2 regions of the Dorea formicigenerans genome follow, and region 1 is predicted to be linked to the other one. Evidence: predicted binding sites of a transcription regulator. Region 1 holds the regulator's gene; the other holds the start of a gene.
What was found. Region 1 encodes HrcA, which represses chaperone genes, less so after heat shock. Its sites were predicted from a motif close to TGTTAGCACTCNNNNNNNNNGAGTGCTAACA; they were not measured.

Region 1 (12,596 bases):
ATATAGATGAAGTTGTGAATAAAGTAGTGTCGCAGGCGAAGGAGAATGATATTATTTTATTACATGATTGTTATAAATCCTCGGTAGAGGCGGCGCTTCGGATCGTAGATCTTTTAAAGGCAGAAGGCTTTGAATTTGTGACAGTAGATAAACTGATTCTTGAGTAAGGAAAACCAGAAGAAATCAGGAAGAATGGAGATAGAAAAAGCATGGATTTGTTTGAATATGCAAGACAGAAAAATATGGATCAGGAGGCACCGCTGGCGTCCAGGCTTCGGCCGACAACGCTGGAGGAAGTGGTAGGACAGCAGCATATTATTGGAAAAGACAAGTTGTTGTACCGTGCAATCAAAGCGGATAAGTTAAGTTCTATTATCTTTTATGGGCCGCCGGGAACCGGTAAGACGACACTGGCGAAAGTGATTGCCCATACGACAAGTGCAGAATTCACCCAGATCAATGCAACGGTGGCGGGCAAGAAAGATATGGAAGAAGTGGTACAGAAAGCGAAAGAGACGCTGGGCATGTATCAGAAGAAGACCATTCTTTTTGTAGATGAGATTCATCGTTTTAACAAAGGACAGCAGGATTATCTGCTTCCATTTGTGGAGGACGGAACAATTATTCTGATTGGAGCTACCACGGAGAATCCTTATTTTGAGGTCAATGGAGCATTAATTTCCCGTTCCAGTATCTTTGAACTTCATCCGCTTGAAAAAGAAGATATCAAAACACTTTTGAAGCGGGCAGTCTATGATCAGGAAAAAGGTATGGGAAGCTATCATGCGGAAATTGACGAGGAAGCACTGGAGTTCCTTGCAGACATTGCAGGAGGAGATGCGAGAAATGCATTGAATGCTATTGAACTCGGGATTCTCACGACAGAACGAAGTGCGGACGGAAAGATCCATATTACACTTGACGTGGCGTCCGAGTGTATTCAAAAACGTGTAGTGCGCTATGACAAGACAGGAGACAATCATTACGATACGATCTCTGCATTTATCAAAAGTATGAGGGGGTCAGACCCTGATGCGGCAGTATATTATCTTGCAAAAATGCTATATGCAGGGGAAGACGTGAAATTTATTGCCAGAAGGATCATGATCTGTGCATCGGAAGATGTTGGAAATGCAGATCCGATGGCGCTACAAGTGGCTGTGGCAGCAGCCCAGGCAGTAGAGCGGATCGGAATGCCGGAATCCCAGATCATTTTATCTCAGGCAGTGACATATGTGGCAACAGCACCAAAGAGTAATGCGGCAGTCAAAGCAATCAGTGCCGCCATGGAAAATGTAAGAAATTATAAAACTACGGTGCCGGCGCATTTGCAGGATGCTCATTATAAAGGTTCACAAAAACTTGGACATGGTGTGGGTTACAAGTATGCACATGATTATCCGAACCACTATGTGGAACAGCAATACATGCCTTCCGAAATCCAAAAAGCAAAGTTTTATGAGCCGAGTGACAACGGACATGAAAAAGAAATAAAAGAATGGATGGAGTTTTTAAAGAAGAATTCATAGAAAAGCTTGAATTTTTTATAGAGAAAACGTATAATCGAAGCAGAATCTGTACTGTCGTCAGAAATGTGGCGCCAGAGTGTATGTTATTATCAGGAGGGAAAATAAAATGAAGGTATACGATTCAGTAAACAAAACAGAAGTAGAAGTAGACGGAACACAGGGACTTATCGACATTATGGTATCCGGACGTCAGGTAGACATTTATCTTAAAGGAGAGAAATCTGATGCAGATGGATATCTGACATGGGATGTTGAGCACTGGTCAAGCATTGACAAGCAGAGATTTATCCGCTGCTATTCTTACAAAGGAAAGGTTCTGACCGAGTCTACAGGACACAACATCTACGATTTACAGAACGACTTCAAGCCAGAAGAGGCAGAGAAGATCGAGTTAAGCTAATATAAAAAATCAAAGTAGCTGAAAACAAAAGAATTTAAATCTGTAATAAAAAAAGAAACTGACAGATGCAATTTTTCCCAATTGCATCTGTCAGTTTCTTTCGTATAATGGAAAGATTATTTTTCTTCATATTTATTTCACAAAAAAAGTAAGAAATGTTGTTGACAAAAGTCAAATCGAGTGATACATTAATAGTCGAAAGGTGTTAGCACTCCAATATAATGAGTGCTAACAAATCCGAAAGAAGGAGGCATATGATGATTCAGGAACAGGAACTGAGCGAACGAAAATTAAAGATCCTTCAGGCAATCATTAAGAATTATCTGGAGACAGGCGAGCCGGTGGGTTCCAGAACAATTTCCAAGTACACGGATCTGAACTTAAGTTCAGCAACTATTCGTAATGAGATGGCGGATCTGGAAGAACTTGGATATATTTTACAGCCTCATACGTCTGCTGGACGTATTCCTTCGGACAAAGGCTACAGACTCTATGTAGATATGCTGATGGAGCAGAAAGAACAGGAACTAAGTGAGATGCAGGATCAGATGCTTGAGAAAGCAGATAAGATGGATCAGCTTCTGAAACAGGCAGCAAAAGTTCTGGCGAACAGTACGAACTATGCGACATTGGTTTCTTCACCGATGAACAATCGTAACCGGATCAAGTTCATACAGCTTACGATGGTTGATGAGGAACAGATGATTGCAGTAATCGTACTTGAGGGAAATGTGATCAAGAATAAGATTATACATGTAGATGAGCCAATCAACAATGAAAACTTGTTAAAGCTCAACATGCTTCTGAACACAACACTTAATGGTATGTCTATAGAAGAGATTAATCTTGGACTGATTGCGAGACTGAAAGAAGGAGCCGGAATCCACAGCGAGGTTGTGGGGAATGTACTGGACGCAGTTGCAGATGTTATTCAGGTCGATGAAGACATGCAGATCTACACAAGCGGTGCAACAAACATTTTCAAGTATCCGGAACTTAGTGACAAGCAGAGTGCACAGGAAATTATCAGTGCATTTGAAGAAAAGCAGCAGCTTACAGATCTCGTTACACAGACATTATCCAATGAAGAGAACACAGGCATTCAGGTATATATCGGAGATGAAGCTCCGGTGAAGACTATGAAAGATTGCAGTGTTGTCACCGCCACTTATGAATTAGGAGACGGTGTGAAGGGAACGATAGGTATTATCGGACCGAAGCGAATGGATTATGAGAATGTGTTAAAGTCAATGAAGCGTCTCCAGAGTGAACTGGATCAGATGTTTCATAAAGAGGAATAGAAAGGTGGAATTGATCCTTGGAAGATAAAGAAAAGAAAAGCCAGGAAGATATGGTAAAAGAAGCCGTAGAAGAGGCAAAGAAAGAAGCAGAAGCTTCAAAAGATGAAGCAGAAGAAGCCAAGACAGAAGAAGCTTCAGAAGAACAGGAAGCAGAGACAGAGAATCAGACAGAAGAAAAAGCTTCCAAAAAATTCTTCGGCAAGAAGGATAAGAAAGACAAAAAGGACGAGAAGATCGAAGAACTGACAGACAGACTTACTCGTCAGATGGCAGAGTTTGATAACTTCCGCAAACGTACAGAAAAGGAAAAATCCCAAATGTACGAAGTAGGAGCGAAAGATATCATAGAGAAGATTCTCCCGGTGGTAGATAACTTCGAAAGAGGATTAGATGCAGTTCCGGAAGAGAAAAAAGAAGACCCGTTCATTCAGGGAATGGAAAAGGTCTACAAACAATTTATGACGGTTCTGGAGAGCGTTGAGGTTAAGCCGATAGAGGCGCTTGGCAATCAGTTCGATCCGAATTTCCATAATGCAGTGATGCATGTGGAAGATGAAAACTTCGGAGAGAATGAAGTCGCAGAAGAGTTCCAGAAAGGTTATATGTATCGTGACTCAGTAGTGAGACACAGTATGGTAAAGGTAGCAAATTAAGGAGGAATAGATCATGGGCAAAATTATTGGTATTGACTTAGGAACAACAAACAGCTGTGTAGCCGTTATGGAAGGTGGACAGCCAACAGTTATTGCAAATACAGAAGGAGCAAGAACAACACCATCAGTTGTAGCATTTACAAAGACAGGTGAGCGTCTTGTTGGTGAGCCTGCAAAACGTCAGGCAGTTACGAATGCAGAGAGAACAATCTCTTCTATTAAGAGAGAGATGGGATCTGATTACAGAGTAACAATCGATGATAAGAAATATTCTCCACAGGAGATTTCAGCTATGATCCTTCAGAAACTGAAAGCAGATGCAGAAGGATACTTAGGAGAGAAAGTAACAGAGGCTGTTATCACAGTACCTGCTTACTTCAACGATGCTCAGCGTCAGGCAACAAAAGATGCTGGTAAGATTGCAGGACTTGATGTAAAACGTATCATCAATGAGCCTACAGCAGCAGCACTTGCTTATGGACTTGACAATGAGAATGAGCAGAAGATCATGGTATATGACCTTGGTGGTGGTACATTTGATGTATCTGTTATCGAGATTGGTGATGGAGTTATCGAAGTATTATCAACAGCAGGTAACAACAGACTTGGTGGAGATGATTTCGATCAGAAGATTACAGACTACATGATTGCTGAGTTCAAGAAACAGGAAGGCGTTGACTTATCTACAGATAAGATGGCACTTCAGAGATTAAAAGAAGCTGCAGAGAAAGCGAAAAAAGAGCTGTCTTCCGCAACAACAACAAACATCAACCTTCCGTTCATCACAGCAACTGCTGAAGGACCGAAGCATTTTGATATGAATCTTACAAGAGCTAAATTCGATGAGTTGACACATGATCTTGTTATGAAGACATCTGAGCCGGTACAGAGAGCTCTGTCTGATGCAGGAATCACAGCATCTGAACTTGGTCAGGTACTTCTTGTAGGTGGATCAACACGTATCCCTGCTGTACAGGAAGAAGTAAAACGTCTGACAGGTAAAGAGCCAAGCAAATCTCTGAACCCAGATGAGTGTGTAGCACTTGGAGCATCTGTTCAGGGCGGTAAACTTGCCGGAGATACAGGCGCTGGAGATATCCTTCTTCTTGATGTAACACCACTGTCACTGTCTATTGAGACTATGGGTGGAGTTGCTACAAGACTGATTGAGAGAAATACAACAATTCCTACAAAGAAGAGCCAGATCTTCTCAACAGCAGCAGATAACCAGACAGCCGTTGATATCAACGTTGTACAGGGTGAGAGACAGTTCGCAAAAGACAACAAGTCTCTCGGAAGATTCCAGCTTGACGGAATCGCACCAGCTCCAAGAGGAGTACCGCAGATTGAGGTTACATTCGATATCGATGCAAATGGTATTGTAAATGTATCTGCAAAAGACCTTGGAACAGGTAAAGAGCAACATATCACAATCACAGCAGGATCCAACATGTCTGATGATGAGATTGATAAGGCTGTAAAAGAAGCAGCAGCATTCGAAGCTCAGGATAAGAAACGTAAAGAGGGCATCGATACAAAGAATGAGGCAGACGCTTTAGTATTCCAGACAGAGAAAGCAATCCAGGAGGTTGGAGATAAACTGGATGCTAATGATAAAGCAGGTGTAGAGGCTGACTGCAAGGCACTGAAAGAAATTCTTGAGAAAGTAAACATGGACGATATTACAGACGCTCAGATCGCTGAGATCAAAGCTGGTAAAGAGAAACTTTCTGAAAGTGCTCAGAAACTGTTCACAAAGATGTATGAGCAGGCAGGAGCAGCTGCACAGGGAGCACAGGGAGCAGGTGCTCAGGCAGGACCAGAGGCAGGACCGGCACCGGATGGATTCCAGGGAGACGATGTAGTAGACGGAGATTATAAAGAAGTCTAAAGCATAAAATGGCGGAATAATACCGCATCGAATGCGAAGGCTGTTCCGCGGAATGTGACTGAATTTTAAGGAGGTCAGGTTTCGCGGAACTTCCTTTTATTAAGGAGAGAAAGTAATGGCAGAAGCAAAGAGAGATTACTATGAGGTTCTCGGCGTCAGCAAAGATGTCGATGAAGCGACTTTGAAAAAGGCATATCGTAAAGTTGCCAAAAAGTATCATCCGGATATGAACCCGGGAGATGCAGAGGCGGAGAAGAAGTTTAAAGAAGCTTCGGAGGCATATGCGATACTTAGTGACCCGGAAAAGAGACGTCAGTATGATCAGTTTGGTCATGCAGCATTTGAAGGTGGAGCAGGAGGAGCCGGCGGATATGGCGGCTTTGATTTTAATGGAGCTGATTTCAGTGACATCTTTGGCGATATCTTTGGTGACATATTTGGTGGTGGAAGAAGCAGAGGCCGCAGCCAGGGACCGATGAAGGGTGCAAGCATTCGAAAGACTGTAAGAATTTCTTTTGAAGAAGCAGTATTTGGATGTGAGAAGGAGCTTGACGTAATTTTAAAGGATCCATGCCCGAAATGTAATGGAACAGGTGCAAAACCAGGAACAACCCCAGAAACATGTTCAAAGTGTGGTGGAAAAGGTCAGGTTGTATACAGCCAGCAGTCACTGTTCGGTATGGTACAGAATGTCCAGACTTGTCCGGATTGTCATGGAACAGGTAAGATTATTCGTGAAAAATGTCCGGATTGTGCCGGTACAGGATATATTTCCAGTAAGAAGAAGATTTCTGTCAAGATTCCGGCAGGAATTGATGACGGACAGAGTGTAAGAATTCGTGATAAAGGTGAACCGGGAGTGAATGGCGGACCAAGAGGAGATCTTCTTGTGCAGGTCACAGTATCCAGACACCCAATTTTTCAGCGTCAGGATGTACACATTTTCTCAACGGTTCCGATTTCCTTTGCACAGGCAGCACTTGGTGCAGATATCCGCATCAAGACAGTAGATGGGGAAGTTATCTACAATGTGAAACCAGGTACTAAGACAGATACGAAAGTGCGCTTGAAAGGAAAGGGTGTTCCATCACTTCGTAATCCGCAGGTTCGCGGTGATCACTATGTAACACTGGTGATCCAGACACCGGAGAAGTTGAGCCATGAGGCAAAAGAAGCACTTCGTAAGTTCGATGAACTGGCGGGAAATACACTAAATCAGGCAGGAAAAAATGACGGTGAGAAAGAAAAGCCGGAAAAGAAGAAAAAAGGATTTATGGATAAAGTAAAAGAAGCCTTTGATGATTAAGTTCATCAGGGGCTTCTTCCCGTTTATATAAATGTAAATTATGCGGTCTGACGTCTCATACGGCCTGCAATGAGGGCGAGACTTAAGAATGCGAGGGCGAAGAGAAGCTGTATGCCGTAGCAGGTGTACAGGGTGTGAATCTGTGTTCCACTGAATGTGTTGTGGCTTTTCAGCAGGTTATTTGCAACTTCGTACCAGTAGACCGGAAGAAACTGGGCAATTTTCTGTACACTTTTTCCGAGGATATCCATACTGACGAAGACTCCGCACAGGAAGGACATTCCAAGGCTGACCACATTGACGACTGCACTGATCAGTTGTTCTTTGTCTGTAAATGTGGAGACAAAGAATGCCAGGCTTAGTGCAGACAGAGACATCATAAAACTGTTGGTCAGATAGTATGTAAGGTTTGTGTCTGCCAGAAATGTTTTTCCATACAATATGATTGGAAGCAGTGTGCATAAAAACCAGACGGCAAGTCCGATGACTGTGCAGCCGAGCGCAAGCTGCAGGTTGTACTTCCGGCTGGAAATGGAAGTACACAGTATTCGTGAGCGGACTTCTGGATTGTTGAATGACATCATGATCGTTATAATGACATAGCATAGAATGGACAGGATAATGTAAGGCATATACTGATACATGTATGCGTGCATCGGAATATTTCCACCATATCCGTTCTGATCCAGCATCGTTACATGAGATTCTTCTGTCATAGCCTCCTTAAGCATTACAGTGGCATCTTCGGCTGAATAACCGGAGGCAAGAAGCATATGCATTTCCTGAACCCATGCATTGACCTGACTGTCTACATAGTAACCACTTGTACTGCCCGGAACTTTTGTGACGGTAAGACTTGCAGTTTTGCTTTTACAGCTTTGAGTGAAATCTTTTGGAATCGTCAATACATAATAAACGTGCCGGTAGAACAGGTTATCCTGAATGGCAGTTTTGGTATCCGGAATATCAATCAGATTGTGCCGGGAAGCCAGATAATCGGTCAGGGCTTCGGACACCGGACTTTTGTCATGGTCAATGACTGCAATGTCGAGTTTTGTCTGTTCAAACATTTTATCGGTATCTGTAAGTTCACTTTTTTGTACAGCAATTGTAATTGTGAGAAAAATGATAATATACATGAAAACATATCCGAGATTTCTTTTTGTAATTGTCAAAAATCCTTTAAATACTGTCATAACGTTCCCTCCTTACTCCTAAGAATGCAATACCAAGGAAAAGAACACTCATGATGAGCAGAGTGATCATACATCTCTGGTATCGTAACGTGTCATTGTAGACACTGATGCAATAGTAAGCATCACTTAAAACAGCCGCCGGATTGATACGGTTCAGAATAGGGGCATTCTGTTCTATTATATCTTTCATATTGCCAAACATCAGACCAGACAAAAAACCGGTCAGTAAAGTTGTGGAGGTACAGATGCCGATTTTTGCTGAAAATGTAAGTTTCCCGATGCAGCCGATCATGAGTCCCAGGCAGATTCCGATGAGGCTTCCCATAAAATTCGTGGCAAGGATAGCCAGATAATTATTCCCCAGGTCAATGTCAAGAATATAGTTCACATAAAAAGTCAGAATCATTACATTTATGAAATGTATAAAAATCAGCACCAACATATCAATAAAAATAAGAAATTGTTTTCGGTAAGGGGTGATACTTCGTCTGGCTCCTAAGGGACTTAAGTTCGCCTGGGTATCACGTACTGCTTCGATACTTAGATATGCACCGGACATACAAGCATAGGCAATCAGGGCGAAGAAATACAATACAGTCGGATTTAATGTTTTTCCACCGACACTTTTTTCCGTGATGAAACTGCCATTCGTCTGCAAGGAAGCAACAGCATCAGTCAGACGCTCCGGATGAGTTCTGGCAATCTCTTTGAACAGATGTGCATTCTGGTTATAAGTATTTAAAAGAGAAGTCAGAATACTTTGGCTGACTCCATTTTTTGTGATTGTAAGAGACGGGATCTCTTTTACATAGTAGATTCCAAGAATCTCATCATTTTCCAGTTTCTTTTTCGCGTCTTTTTCATTCTTTACGTCTTGAATATCTAGAACGCTACCGTTCATGGCGTCAAGGAAATCTGCAAAAAATGTACCGGATGACTTCGTTTCAAGCTTATTGATAACAGCAACGGGTACCGGATCCCAGTCGGAGTCTCCGGTGGCAGATATGCCGATATTTCCAAAGGAAATGTAGAACAGTGTGCCGAGAATCATTGGGAATGCAAGTGCCCAGAACATCATAGGCCGATTCCTTGTAATCTGTAGAAAACGATATTTTATTAAATGACACATAAAAATTCCTCCTTAGTCCCGAAGTTCTTTTCCCGTGATTTCCAAGAAGACATCGTTGAGTGTTGGAAGTTCTGAAAATACGCGCCCGAAAGAAATGTTGTGATCACCCAGGTATTTTAAGAGGCTGATCAGATTGTGTTTTCCTCCACTTAGGCGGATTTTTAATACCTGTTCTTCATAGGTCAGTTCAAATACATTTGGCATCGTACGGATTTCAGAGAGTGTTTCCGGATTTAGGTTTATAGCTTCGATGGTGATCGTCTCACCGGTTTTGATCATATTTTTCAGCTCTTCACATGTTCCGGTCGCAAGTACATGGCCATGATCAATGATTGCAATACGGCTGCAGATCTGTTCAACTTCTTCCATATAATGGGAAGTATAAATGATTGTAGATCCCTGACGGTTCAGTTCTAAGATTCCTTCCAGGATCCGGTTCCGGCTCTGTGGATCGACAGCTACCGTTGGTTCGTCCATGATGATAAGCTTTGGCTTGTGGGCAATACCGCAGGCAATGTTGAGTCTTCTAAGAAGACCGCCGGACAATTTTCCGGGACGTTTTTTTGCATATTCCGTAAGTCCCACAAAATCCAGTGCTTCGTCCACCAGCTTTTTACGCTTTTGTTTGTCAGTTACATACAGACCACAGAAATAGTCTACATTTTCACGGACACTCATCTGAGGAAACACAGCCACATTTTGCATGACAACACCGATCTCTTTTTTGATATCGTAACTGTCCGGGGTCATGTTTTTGCCAAAAATCTGAATCGTACCTTTGTCATATTTCAATAGCGCCAGCATACAGCCGATCGCGGTGGATTTTCCGGAGCCGTTTGGTCCCAGAAGTCCAAAAATCTCCCCTTCTTTAATGTCCAGGTTCAGGTGATCTAGTGCGATCAGATCACCATATCTTTTTACAAGATTTTCAATATGGATCATAGGAAATTCCTCCAGTTCTTAGTTTTGAGACTTGCATATTTCTTACTTGTAATTATAAATGTCTTATGCTTATAATGTTAGTGGCAGACGTCATAAAACGATGTGACAAATGTCATGTTTTGCTTTTTAGAAAAGTTAGGAGAGAACAAATATGAGAAGAATGACAGGGCAGCTTCTGTTAATTTTATATAGTTTTCTTTTTTTGTTGCTTTCGCCGGCTGACCTGAATTTTGTGGTGGGCTTTCTGGTGTCATTGATCTGTATTGGCATGCAGATGTTCTTAAAAGATGACTGGGAAAGGTATGTTCTGTTAATATGTATTTTAGCCGGAAGTTGGTACTGTGTGGGAATCTGTGAATTCCTGCCGGTTCTTTTTTATGGATTCTGGACGAAAGAGAACCGGGGTATCATGATACTCGCTGTGGCAGGAGGGATATTTACCGGTGCGTCAGGGAATGTGAATCTAAGTCATGGACAAATGTATTTTTTGATAGTTGGAATTTTACTGTCGCTTGTGTTGAAGTTAAAAGAAGAGGCTTATGAGGAGTTGGAACAGGAATACCGGAAAACCCGTGATGACAGTAAGGAAAGGAATCTGCTTTTACAGGAAAAGAATCGCAGCCTGATTGAGAAGCAGGACTATGAAATATATACGGCAACACTTCAGGAGCGAAATCGCATTGCAAGAGAAATTCATGACAATGTGGGACATTTGCTTTCAAGATGCATCCTTATAGTGGGCGCAATGAAGATTGTAAATGAAGACGAAAAACTGTCCTCTTCCATTGAACAATTGGAGGAGTCGTTGAATACAGCCATGACCAGTGTGCGGGAGAGTGTCCACGACCTTCATGATGATTCTGTGAATCTGAGAGAAGTGACAGAAGAACTGGTGGGGGAGTTTACATTTTGCCCGGTAGATTTATCTTATGATATGGGATATGATGTTCCAAGAGAGATTAAATACGGCTTTATCGCAATTGTAAAAGAGGCACTTCACAATATTGTAAGGCACAGTGATGCAAGTAAAGTGAAGATAGTCATGCGGGAGCACCCAGCGCTTTATCAGCTGATCGTGGAGGATAATGGGACTGTGAAAGAACCAATACAAAGTGGCGGAGTAAAAGCTGTATCCAGAGAATATCAGTCTGGACAGGGTATGGGACTTCGCAATATGAGCGACCGCGTCCGGATGCTTGGAGGCATGATGCAAATTGTAAGAAAAGAGGGATTTCGTATTTTTATTACGATCCCCAAGGAGGTATCTTAAAATGAGAATCGTGATTGCAGATGATGATATGCTTGTATCAGGGGCACTTAGGACGATTCTGGAAAAAGATCAGGATATAGAAGTTCAGGGTATTGCCTCAAATGGGAAGGAAGCTATAGAACTTTACCGGAAATATGAGCCGGATGTGCTGCTGATGGATATCCGCATGAGTCCAATGAGCGGTCTGGAGGCATCGGAAGAGATTTTAAAAGAAAAACCAGAGGCAAAGATATTGCTCCTTACAACATTTTCTGATGACGAGTATATTGTAAAAGCGTTGAAATGTGGTGTGAAAGGATATCTTTTAAAACAGGATTATGCAAGTATTCTGCCGGCAATTCGGGCAGTGTGCACGGGGCAGACGGTGTTCGGAACTCAGATCATATCTAGACTGCCGGAACTTTTAGAGCGAAAGAGTGCTTTTGATTATGCGACTTATGAGATTACAGAAAAAGAACGCGCTGTTATGAAGCTTGTGGCAGACGGAAAGAGCAATAAAGAAATTGCAGGGGAAATGTTTTTAAGCGAGGGAACGATCCGAAATTATATCAGTGGGATTTTGGATAAATTGAATTTAAGAGACCGTACACAGCTTGCAGTTTTTTATCTCAGAAATTGCACATAAAATTATTGGCAGGCGCCAGAATGTGCCAAGGCACATTCTTTGTTCTAAATATCAGAATTGTAGCTGTGGATGAAAAATATAAAAAAGAAGGAGAAATTGATGATGCAGAGTTTTGTACAGTATACCCCGACGAAAGTTGTATTTGGAAAAGACACGCAAAAAGAAGCTGGAAAGCTGGTCAGTGAATTGGGGATAACGAAGGTATTTCTTGTATATGGCGGTGGAAGTGTTATAAGAAGTGGGCTTCTCGATGAAATTAAGAAATCTCTTGATGAAGAACACATTTCTTATGAGGAACTTGGCGGTGTAAAACCGAATCCGCGTCTGTCCTTTGCAAGAAAAGGAGTTGAAAAA
Region 2 (12,596 bases), 1.1 Mb from region 1:
TTTGGTTCAGACAAATACAGTATCTTTTCTTATTATACTGTTTTATTCTTTATTCGACAACCTTTTGGTATATTTTCCTGCTTTACCTTATACGTTCATCTTTTTGCAGATTTCCCTTGCCACGCAGATACCATTTGCAGATGCCTGCTGAAGTCCTCTTGTGATAGATGCTCCGTCTCCCATGACGCGCAGATTCTTGATATTTGTCTCAAATTTATCGTTCACTACGACTTTATTCGAATAAAATTTTACTTCCACGCCGTAAAGCAAAGTCTCATCCGATGCAATTCCGGGTGTTACTTTATCGAGTGCCTTAATCATCTCATCTATCGCGACCATGATACGATGCGGGAATACCAGTGATAAATCTCCAGGCACAGCATCTTTCAATGTCGGTGTAATATTGTTTCTCTGTAATCTTTCTGCAGTTGTTCTTCGTCCTCTTCTGAAATCACCATAACGCTGAAGCAAAATTTTGCCGTCGCTTAACATATTTCCAAGCTGGGCTATATGCTTACCATATTCGATTGGTGACTTAAAAGGCTCCGTAAAATTCTTAGATACAAGGAGTGCAAAATTCGTATTCTTTGTCTTCATGTCTTTTGACTTATAAGCATGACCATTGACAACTGCAAGTCCGTTATCATAGTACTCTGTTGCCACTTCTCCGGAAGGGTTCGTGCAGAATACGCGTACCTTATCATCAAATGTTGGTGTATAGTATACAAGTTTTGCCTCGTAAAGCTTCTCATTGAGTTCCTTCATGATCTCATCGCGGACTTCTACCCGGACACCTACATCAACAGTACCATTCTGTGTTTTAATACCATGATTTTTACAGATTCCTTCAAACCAGCTTGAGCCTTCTCGTCCGATACCTGATACGATCTCATCCGCATAGTAAGTTTCCTCTTTGTCTGTGACGACCCCCTTTGCCACACCATCCTCAATTATGATATCCTGTACCATAGTCATGAACTTGATCTCTACACCTGAAGCCAGCAAATGTTCCTGCAGTCTTGTGTAAATCTTATATCCTTCCTCAGTTCCAAGATGGCGAATCGGACATTCGATCAGTTTGAGATTGGCACGAATTGCTTTCGCCCGGATCCTCTCGATAGCTTCGTAATCGTCAATTCCATAGACCTTCTCATCTGCCCCGAATTTCAGATAAATATTGTCTGCTTCTTTGATCAGTTCTTCCGCCTTCTCATAGCCAAGGATCTCCGGCAAAGTTCCCCCTACATCTGGTGACAGAGATAGCTTTCCATCGGAAAATGCGCCTGCTCCCGCAAATCCTGTTGTGATAGAGCATGGCTTACAACCTACACAGACCTTTGTCGTGCGCTTCGGGCACTGACGCTTCTCGATAGAGCGTCCCTTCTCAATCATTAATACTTTCATATCCGGTTTCTGTCTCATTAATTCATAAGCACAGAAAATACCGGAAGGCCCTGCACCTATAATAATTACGTCATATTTATTCATATATCTGATCCACCTTTCTGTGAATAAAAAGTATAACATTTCCATATAAAAAAGACAAGGTAAGTCCCGAAGCCATACAAGCCTTCCGGCTCATTTTTTCTCCGTTAATTAATTACCTTGTCTATAGTGTCCTGTCCAATAATATCGATCAGTGAATGACTGACTAAAAATTCATAAAACTTTACCGCTTCTTCTGCCGATATCTCATTCCTGTGCTTTGAGATCCAATACTTGATCCCATTGACCAGGGTCATAGCCTCATACTGCAAAAATGTCTCTTTGCTTATAATTTCTCCTTCTTTAATATGTATCGGATTACGCTCCACGACTACATGCACCAGATTACAGATGTTGTGATATAGCATATCTTCAAAGGAATTCTGCCCCTTCACTTCAAAGACCCGTGCATAATATTCTTTATCCGCAGCAATCTTTTTAAATATCATCTCCAATGCAGACCTTGCCATATTCATCTTCACAAGTTCCGTCGCACTGCTAAATACATCTTCCCACAAAAGCCATTCCATTACTTCATATTTATCCCGGAAGTAATTGTAGAATGTCGGGCGTATTACCCCTGCTTCATCCGTGATCATCTTAATCGTAATCTTATCAAAAGATTTCTTCACGACCAATTCTTTGAATTTCTGCCCTAGAAGCGCTTTTGTCATCTCGCCCTTGCGTTCCATGATTATCTCTTCCTCACAACATAATCTGTGAATTATTATAACACAGATTCCGTGTTCTAAACAAGACGGAACCTGTGCCTAAAATATCAGATTCAGTATTTCACCCCTCCATGAAATACCAAGTCCATTGTTTATTTCTGTTTATAATTCTGATAGCCTTTCGCCTCACGCGGATGCTCGCTCCAAAGTTTATCCGCACACTCTGACCAACACTTCGCGTAAGTATGACATTTGCCACACAGATGCTCCACTGTTTCCGGTGACTGAAGATCTGTGGATTTGGCACCTGTCTCATGTACCATCTGTTGCAGCAATTCCGGATTTTCCAGCATCGGACATGGTTTTAAATGATTACAGTTAAATGGCTGATGATCCCGATATGCCATAAAAAGCGGCTGTCTGAGCGCATCTAATAAAGATACTTCTTTTATATTGGCTCCAGAATAATGGATAAATACACACGGTTCCACATCTCCGTTCGGATTAATGTGGCAATAATTTCTTCCCCCTGCAATACAACCGCCTACAAATTCACCATCATTCTGGAAGTCCATAGCAAAAATAGGTTTTCCACCGTTCGTGGAACGAATCTTACGAACTCTGTGATACATATATTCTCTCTGCTCTTTTGTCGGTAAAAGTTCCACTGCCGCATCATTTCCTACCGGCATATAATGGAAATACCATGTAAATCTACATCCTTTTTCAATGATCATATCCAGGAACTCATCGGACGTAACTGTCTCAATGTTCTTACTTGTATAACAGATAGATGTTCCAAAAATCTGACCGGAATCCTTCAGCAGATCCATAGCATGCAATACTTTTTCATACACACCTGCGCCTCTTCTGAGATCATTAACTTCCTCAAATCCTTCCAGACTGATAGAAAGAGACAGATTGCCGACTTCTTTCATCTGCTCACAAAATGCTTCATCAACCAGTGTTCCATTCGTAAATGCATGGAATGCGCAATCATTATGTTTCTTACACAACTTTATAATGTCATCTTTTCTGACAAGCGGTTCTCCGCCAGTATACATGTAGAAGTAAATTCCAAGCTCTTTTCCCTGTGTAATAACACTGTCCAGGTCATTGTATGTAAGATTCAGCCGATTTCCATATTCTGCCGCCCAGCAGCCGGTACAGTGCAGATTACAGGCACTGGTCGGATCCATAAGAATCAGCCACGGGATATTACAGTCATATTTCTTACGCATTTCACGGATTGTCTTTGTTCCGTAAAATGCTGCCTCATATCCCAGATTCAATGCAGTCTGACGAATGACATATGGATCCAATTCATCAATCATGTGGTTGACATATTTTACCCATTTATTATCTGGATCTTGAATCATCTTACGTGCAGCCTCATAATTTTCTTTTTGGAAATTGTCTCCCATATATTTTTCTGTCAGATCTACCAGTTCCAAAAGACCTTTTTCACGATCTTTCTTCACATGTTTTAACACTGCATCAATCGCGGTTCCATACGCTGCTCTGGCAGCCTTATGTGTCAATGTACCCATATCACATTTCCTCCTCGTATATCTTATTTTTTCAATATTTGAGCTGATTATCAACATTGCACATCAATACATGCAATATTGAATCACTACATCTACTCCTGCAATCAGGAACAATGCGCCACCTGCAAGATATGCTTGACTATTATGCACTGTACCAAGCCTATATCCTACATATACACCACCAATTACACTCAGTACTGTAATTGGGAAAATCGTCAGTGACTGGTGGATCATTTGCGCTTCCAGAAACCCCATTCCAATTCCCGCAAGAAATGCATCTACACTTGTAATAAGTGCCAAAAATGTCGTTTTCTTCCAGTCAATTTCATCATTGCGCTGTTCAAGAATGTTTCGCTTCTTAAGTCCCTTCCAGATCATATATATGCCTAATCCTATAAATATCAGAACTGTCACTGCCTCCCAATGATCTGCAATTCGTGAACTTGAATTTGAAGAATCCCGGAATATCGGCAACAGAGTAAGCAGATTTCCTACAATCAGACACCCCCATTGAACACCTCCGAAAAGCAGGCATAAACCAAATAGATTTTTCTTATTGATCTTTGAAAATCCAGCCCCCATATAAGCCATCGCTACAAATACATCTAAAGACAATCCTGCTGAGATTATTACAATCTCAAGAACAGACATAACCATCACCTGCCTTGTACTCTTAATTATGTTGTGATGAACAAAACCTTTCACTTCTCATGCATTTGCTCACAAATAAGTAAAAAAGTTTTGTTCCGTCCCTTGACATCATTGTATTAAAACATGAAAAAGAAAGGAATGTACAAAAGGTGGGAAACGTTATCCAAATGCTACATTTATAAAAATATGTCGCATACATTCTCACTCTCTGATAGAAAATGTTTTTTCTCCGAAAGATTATTTCATCTGCCATAAGATTACAATATAGAAAAGAACACCTTCCAAAAAATCTGCATTTTTCAGAAAGTGTTCTTCTTAATTATTCTATGTTCTTTTTTCTTAGTGATGGAACAGACGAATACCTGTGAATGACATCACCATGTTATATTTGTTACATGTATCGATAACATTGTCATCTCTTACAGAACCACCAGGCTGTGCAATATATGTAACACCACTCTTGTGTGCTCTTTCAATGTTGTCTCCAAATGGGAAGAAGGCGTCAGATCCAAGAGCGACACCTGTCAGTTTGTCCAGCCATTCTCTCTTGGCCTCTCTTGTAAATACTTCCGGCTTTTCTTTGAAAATATTTGGCCATGCGTCATCTGAAAGCACATCCATATAATCCTCACCGATATAAAGATCAATTGCATTGTCTCTGTCAGCACGACGGATATGATCTACAAATGGAAGATTCATAACCTGTGGAGATTGTCTTAACCACCAGTTATCTGCTTTCTGTCCGGCAAGTCTTGTACAATGAATCCTGGACTGCTGTCCGGCACCAATTCCAATTGCCTGTCCATCTTTTACGAAGCATACAGAATTGGACTGTGTATATTTCAAAGTAATCATGGAAATTGCAAGATCAATTTTAGCCTGATCTGTCAGTTCTTTATTCTCTGTAACAATGTTGGAGAAGAAATCATTGTCAATCTTTAATTCATTTCTTCCCTGCTCAAATGTAATTCCAAATACTTCTTTATGTTCAATCGGATCTGGTACATAATCCGGATCGATCTGAATAACATTGTAATTACCTTTTTTCTTCTCCTTCAGAATCTCAAGCGCTTCCGGCTCATATCCAGGAGCGATCACGCCGTCAGATACTTCTCTCTTGATAAGTTTTGCTGTATCGACGTCACAGACATCAGAAAGTGAAATAAAATCACCAAAAGATGACATACGGTCTGCACCTCTTGCTCTTGCGTAAGCGCTTGCAAGCGGTGACAGTTCACCAAGATCATCTACCCAGTAAATCTTAGCCAATGTCTCATCAAGCGGAAGTCCCACTGCAGCTCCTGCAGGTGATACATGCTTAAATGATGTTGCAGCCGGAAGTCCTGTAGCTTTCTTAAGCTCACTGACTAACTGCCATCCGTTAAATGCATCCAGGAAATTGATATATCCTGGTCTGCCGTTCAATACCTGAATCGGAAGATCCTTTCCATTCTTCATATAAATCTTGGATGGTTTCTGATTCGGGTTACATCCATATTTTAATTCCAGTTCTTTCATGATATTCCTCCTACTGATTCTTATTTATGATCTTTGTCTCATAAGTTCCGGTTGCAATATCAATATAACGCACAAAAAGTGAAACTTTATTATCTGCATTCAGACTGTTCCATACAAGATCTGTAAATGCTTCCATATCATCCGGAATGCTGACAAGCTTTGGCTCCCCTTCAAAACTTGGAAGTGGATTACCATCACACTTGTATGTATGGATAAAATGTCCCTCTCCTGCTGCTGGATTCTCATATGCAAAGGTATAGCGGTGTGAACTCTCCGGATTACCATTGTTGCTCTTTAAAATAGACATTGCATAGTTGTATGTTCCATTCTCAATATGCATGATTCCGGAAATACGAGGAGTATAATTCGGTCCGTCCGGCTCAAATGTACGACTTCTCAGTGACTGTTCAAAAGTGAGCTGCTTGTCCATGCCTTCATAAACCGTGTCTGTCTGGTCGCCATTCGTCACAATGGTCTTATTACCAAGCACACGCACCGGTGCATAAATGATCAGACTTGGATCTGTAAGCTTTGACGGATCAAATGCCTGTGTACGGATTCCTTCTCCATCTTCTACGAACACGCGGTTTCTGCTGTTCTCACTTCTTCCCATAATAAAATATGCGGTCACAGCCTTCGTACCGTCCGCACTTCTACCAATAATAATTCCACGTCCCGGGTAGGAATTACTCTGTAATTCTTTTTCAAGATTCAACATTTCCATGAATATTCTCCTCCACAAGTATTCTAGTAACTGATCAAATCACATAATTAACAGATTATATCCTCATATGATCACCAATTACTACGCGCTATGCGCTCTTACAACTATTATATAAAAAATAATGATGTTTTTCCAGTCTTATTTGTGGTATATTATAAATAACTATTTAACCATTTTCATACATGGTTTTATATTTATCTGAATACGGAGGAAGAAACTATGAAAAAAAAGCATTTATGCCTTGTGTTAACGCTTATCTTTGCGTTGTTACTTGGCGGATGTGCCAGCGGTGAGACCGCAGACAAGTATGTAGGAGATCTGATCACTTCTATAAAAAAAGAGGATCCGTCTTCTTTATCTTCTTTTCTGGAACAGGGAATTTCAGATGAGAACGAAACGTATGTACTTCAGTTTCCGGACGAGCTAAAAGATTCTTATCTTAAGTTCCTTCAGGCATCATTTAATGCCGTAGAATTTGAGATAAATGGTGCTAAAAAAATTGACGATGAACGTTATTCTGTGCAACTTACTTTTACTCCACTGGATATTAAAGCAACTACAAAAGACACTTGCGAAAAATATAGTCCGGCCATCTCTTCTACAGATTTGAATACTGAGATGACAAAGCTTCTCGAAAAAGCAACGGAAGCTGTAAAAAGCTCTCCTTCTTACGAAGCCTCCACTCAGCTTACACTGGAGGTTAAGAAGTCAAAAGACGGTTACAGCCTTGATGACGAGCAGTTACAGAAATTATTCTCTGCTACTATGGATAACATTATGGCACCATATGACAGTGTATGCGAGATACTGGACGCTCAGGATTATCTCACATCCTGTCTGAATGCACTGTTTAAAAATGATGTAGCCGAATATGCAAAACATACTGGCGAGGACGAGTCTTCTGTCCAGTCTCAATTAGAAAGTTCTATGTACGCTCCACCGGAAGAGCTGAGTGCCTCATACACAGATCGTTATAGCGCTGCGCTGAAAGCAATCTGTAATAACTGTCAGTATTCTGTTGGAACACCAAAGAAACAGGACGGATTATTTAATTACATTATTGATGTAACTGTAACTCCAAACACAAGTTTCCAAAGTGCTATGAACGAACTCGAAACCGGAACTTACTATTCTGAGGAAGAAGTAGATCGTGCTCTTGTAGAATTGATGGAAAAATACGCTGCTGCACCAACTTATGGTGCACAGACAACGGTTACCGTTTCTCTGAACTTCAAAACACTGTCAGCGGCCGGTGCCGAAGATTCTGAGATTACTTCATTAATTGATACCATACTTCCAGTAGAATAGAGCATTCAGAATAAAACTGTATAAAAGAACCTGCCCCAAAATTGTGAGGCAGGTTCTTTTATACTTATATCACTATGGATCCAATATTGAATCTATTTTGTCAGAAGCATCATAATATCATTGCTTCTCTGAACAAATGCTGTCATCTCTTCTGGATTTAATGGCTTATGTGCCAGCATAGCCAGATCATACAACTGCTTGCAGATCAAAGATGTATTTTCTCCATCTTCATGTTTCTGTACATACTGTACCAGTGGATGATTTGCGTTCAGGATCAGGGTATTCTCTCCACCCATATCCATTCCCATGGAATCCATTCCATACATCTTCATCATCTCCTGCATACGGCGGCTCTGCTCTGATAATGTCATAATAGAAGCTACATTGCTGTCTTTCAGTTTCTCAACTTTCACATCCAGCTTGTCATTACCAAGCTCTTTGCGGAATGTTGCAGTCAGACTGTCTACAGTCTTCTGGAATGCTTCCTTTTCGTCTTCAGCAACTTCCTCTTTTGCATTATCTGTAACATCTGCATCAATTCTCTGGAACTGAACATTCTGATAGCGCTGCTCAAGCTGTGTAATGAATGGAGAATCAATGTTGTGTTTCAGCACAACTGCATCCTGTCCCTGTGCACGGAACATATTGATATACTGACTCTGCTGAATCTCATCTGTTACATAATAGATAGTTGTCTTCTTCTCTTCTGCATTTTCCTCGGCATTGTCTGGTGCTGCATTTTTATCGAGTTCTTTCAGCTCTCCACCATTTGCTTCTACGCAGTCTTTCAGTGTCAGATATTTTCCATCGATATCCTTAAAGAGAACTGCATCTTTCATCTTGTCACAGAACTTCTCATCTTTCAGACAACCAAATTTTATAAATGGACTGATGCTGTCCCAGTATTTCTCATAATCTTCACGTTTTGTCTTGCACATACCTGCAAGCTTGTCTGCAACTTTCTTGGAAATGTACTCAGCAATCTTGCCTACAAATCCATCATTCTGAAGAGCGCTACGTGATACATTCAGTGGAAGATCCGGACAATCAATAACTCCCTTTAATACCATCAGGAATTCTGGAATGACTTCCTTAATATTATCTGCAATAAATACCTGGTTATTATACAGCTTGATCGTTCCTTCAATAGAATCATATTCTGTATTAATTCTCGGGAAGTACAGGATACCTTTTAAGTTGAACGGATAATCCATGTTCAGATGGATCCAGAACAACGGCTCTTTATAATCCAGAAATACTTTGCGATAAAACTCTTTGTAGTCCTCATCACTGCACTCATTCGGATGTTTTGTCCAGAGCGGATGAATATCACTTAAGGATTCCGGACGCTTTTTAATCTTTACTTTATCTTTTGCAGGTGATACTTCTACAACTTCTTTTTCACCATTTTCATTCTCTTTTTCTTCGGTCTTGGCATCTTCATGAATGTGCTCAACAACCTCATCGTCCTCTTTCAGGTCTGCCTCGTCAATTGTCTCATACTCTGGCTCTGCATTTGCCTTTGATAAGAAAATCTCTACCGGCATAAAGGAACAATACTTCTGGATAACTTCTCTTACACGATACTCGTTCGCAAACTCCAGACAATCATCGTTCAGATACAATGTAATCTCAGATCCTACAGTCTGCTTGTCTCCCTCTGTCATCTCGTATTCCGTTCCACCATTACTTACCCAGCGTACCGGTGTTGCTCCGTCTTTGTAAGATAATGTGTCAATATGAACTTCATCTGCAACCATGAATGCAGAATAGAATCCCAGTCCGAAATGACCGATCATATCGTCTTCTGTTGTCTTGTCTTTATATTTTTCAAGGAACTCTGTAGCTCCTGAAAATGCAATCTGAGTAATATATTCTTCAACTTCCTCTGCTGTCATACCAAGACCATTATCAATGAACTTCAAAGTCTTCTCTTCCGGATTCACTTCTACATGAATTGATGCCTTATAATCATCCGGTAACTGATATTCACCCATTACATCCAGTTTTTTCAATTTTGTAATGGCATCACAGCCATTGGAAATCATCTCTCTGACAAAAATGTCATGGTCAGAATATACCCATTTTTTAATAATTGGGAAAATGTTTTCGCTGCTGATTGAAAGACTACCTTTTTTTGCTTCCATTCTAATCACTCCTGTTTCTGATATTTTAAATTTAATCATTTGTGTTTTGATGCCAGGGATAAAATCGAAATCTACATGAACTTACTCATAAGTAAGCATATACAAAATCTTGAAATGTCCCTGATTAAATCTATGATAATCCCTCGCTTTTTAAAAGTCAATAGAAAATTAGCACTCTTTTTCATCGAGTGCTAACAATTCTGTGAATTTTATTAAGAAATAATAAACTTCCTTACGTTCATAGTTTGTTCATGTTTATTTTAAAATTCTTTCATCTCTTTAACATTGTTTCTCCACAACTCTTACATATAATAAAATCATCAACAACAGAAGTTCAGTAATACATTTTGAATAAACTTTTTCATAATACGTGCCGGGTGCCGCTTAGCGGTTACCCGGCATCCTCCCTTTTATGAACCTTTATATATTATTCTTCGTCTGCCTGTTCCTCTTTCGCACTGTCTTTTTTGCGTCTACACAATACCACACCGGTCATTATTAATAGTATTGTTATTATACTTCCAATCACAATCCATTTCAACATGGCAAAATGACGGTTTTCTTTTTCTCCTTGCCGATTTTTCTGCTCCTTTTCTGTCTTTCCAGATAATATTTTTTGAATTGGCGCTGCCGCCTTTTCCAATATCGTCTTCTCTGGAACGATTTCAAATGATATATTTTCTTCTGCTTCATTCCCTGCCGGATCCGCTGCTGTCACGCTTACTGCATATTCGCCTGGATTTGTAATCTGAAATGTATACTTCCCGTCTTCTTTTTTTAATGTCTGCCTTTTTCCATTAATCAACACTTCTTCTATCCAGTCTTCTTTTTTTCTGGAATCTACTTGAAAGTTCAGGATTCCTTCATACTGTGCCCCTTCCTCTACCTGAAAAAACTGAATCTTCGGAGGTGTGTGATCTATTACGAATTCCGCTCTTGCCACCGCTTCATTTCCTGCGGCATCTATGGCATTTACCTGTAATGTATGACGCCCCTCCGTATCAATCTCTGTCCCAATCGGATATAACCTTCCGTCCATCTGGATCTGGTGGACAAATGTCGTAAAGTCCTTGATAAATACATCCACCGGATAATCCCATGAAAACTTTTTCAGATACTTCCCCTGCAGTTCGTCCACCATCTTTATCACTGGATTCTTAGTATCAATCATAAATTGCAGGAAATGTTCTGACTTCTGTTTTGCCTTATCCACAGCCTGTACACTGGTTTTATAGATTCCATCTTCCTGAAATGTCTTTACAAGACTTGCGGATCCGTTCTTTAAACTCCACTTTTCTTCCGAATCTATGACCTCCGTTTTTTTCTCTCCTTCCGGTTTTTCATAATCAATCACTGCCCGACAGCTTTCTAATTTATTTTCATCAGTTGCCTGGTATTCCAAAGTCACGGGCTGACTGGTAATCAGATAATCGGCTGCCCCTGTTAAACTTACTGTCGGTGCCAGACTGTCAATGAATAACTTCTGCGTTTTCTCCGTTTTATTACCTGCCTGATCTGTGACAGTCACTGTTACCGGCACACCTTCTCCACTTTTTGAAGTCTGTGTAATCAAAAACTCTGACTGATTCTCCTTTGATTTTCCAATAATTTTATTCCCAACATAGCATGTGACCGTATCAACCTGGCTTCCCCATGCACCATCTTCTGATACCACACGAATCCACGCTTCCTTCTGATACCAGGTAGAAAATCCTTCCGGCGCCTCCAAGGTCACTGTCGGACTTTGTGTATCTATCCGTATTTCTATTGTCTCATCATATTCCGGAATCACATTGCCTTCTTCATCTTCCATAAAGACATGTAAAATATTTTTTCCTTCCTCAAATACTTCACCCTCAAGAGAAATCTTGGTTTTCTGCTCTTCTGCTTCTTGTGATACTATGTATTTTATTCTCCCCTGTAACAAAGTATCTTCCTCATGTTTTAATTCGTACACAGTTGTTCCATAGTCGCCATTATGTGTGATCATAACGGACGGCTTTGATAGATAATATCCATTCTTTCCATCAGCCTTGGGGATTTCCAGCTCATATCTCTTAATCTCGGGCTTCTCCGGTTCCTTGTCTTTGTCTTCATCTTCCCCTCCTGGCTTCTCTGGTTCCTTGTCTTCTCCATTAGTTCCATCTGAATTTTCCGATTCTGTTGTCTTTTTCATGTTTTTTTCTGCCTCATTCTGCGCATAAATAACTGCCTGCTGTGTATAAATCATTGCCAGGACTAATATCAATAACGCTCCGGTTCTTATCTTCCTACCCATACATTTTCTCCTTCCATGACTATTCCGTATTCCTGTGCCAATTTTTGAAATTCTGTTTCTTCCTTAATTTCCGGAATCTGATTCAAATACTCTTTTACTGTCTGTGCACAGATTTCTCTGGAAATATCTGAATCTGAACACTGCATACGCATATAAAGAATTCTAAGCTGCTTTGAGTCTTTTAATTCTTCCGCTCCTTTCCTGCATATTTCAAGTGCCTGATCTTTTAAGCCTTTTTCTCCCTGTATTTTCACAAGCTTCTGA

Region 2: a site for HrcA is predicted at 10,221-10,251, ahead of htpG (molecular chaperone HtpG). Genes of this name have one in related genera too.

The regions. Positions count from the first base shown of each region.
Region 1 covers NZ_CP102279.1:1,312,843-1,325,438, forward strand. The annotation lists gene NQ560_RS06465 (polysaccharide deacetylase family protein) at 1-167, shown strand, start outside; gene NQ560_RS06470 (replication-associated recombination protein A) at 210-1,529, shown strand; gene NQ560_RS06475 (hypothetical protein) at 1,636-1,929, shown strand; gene hrcA (heat-inducible transcriptional repressor HrcA) at 2,187-3,230, shown strand; gene grpE (nucleotide exchange factor GrpE) at 3,281-3,883, shown strand; gene dnaK (molecular chaperone DnaK) at 3,897-5,774, shown strand; gene dnaJ (molecular chaperone DnaJ) at 5,890-7,080, shown strand; gene NQ560_RS06500 (ABC transporter permease) at 7,119-8,276, opposite strand; gene NQ560_RS06505 (ABC transporter permease) at 8,263-9,405, opposite strand; gene NQ560_RS06510 (ABC transporter ATP-binding protein) at 9,418-10,347, opposite strand; gene NQ560_RS06515 (sensor histidine kinase) at 10,499-11,617, shown strand; gene NQ560_RS06520 (response regulator transcription factor) at 11,619-12,242, shown strand; gene NQ560_RS06525 (iron-containing alcohol dehydrogenase) at 12,345-12,596, shown strand, end outside.
Region 2 covers NZ_CP102279.1:2,400,360-2,412,955, forward strand. The annotation lists gene NQ560_RS11610 (NAD(P)/FAD-dependent oxidoreductase) at 88-1,527, opposite strand; gene NQ560_RS11615 (TetR/AcrR family transcriptional regulator C-terminal domain-containing protein) at 1,593-2,177, opposite strand; gene NQ560_RS11620 (radical SAM/SPASM domain-containing protein) at 2,309-3,706, opposite strand; gene NQ560_RS11625 (manganese efflux pump MntP) at 3,770-4,363, opposite strand; gene NQ560_RS11630 (phosphoribosylaminoimidazolecarboxamide formyltransferase) at 4,697-5,875, opposite strand; gene NQ560_RS11635 (IMP cyclohydrolase) at 5,886-6,599, opposite strand; gene NQ560_RS11640 (hypothetical protein) at 6,819-7,907, shown strand; gene htpG (molecular chaperone HtpG) at 8,000-10,054, opposite strand; gene NQ560_RS11650 (hypothetical protein) at 10,482-12,332, opposite strand; gene NQ560_RS11655 (protein kinase domain-containing protein) at 12,317-12,596, opposite strand, start outside.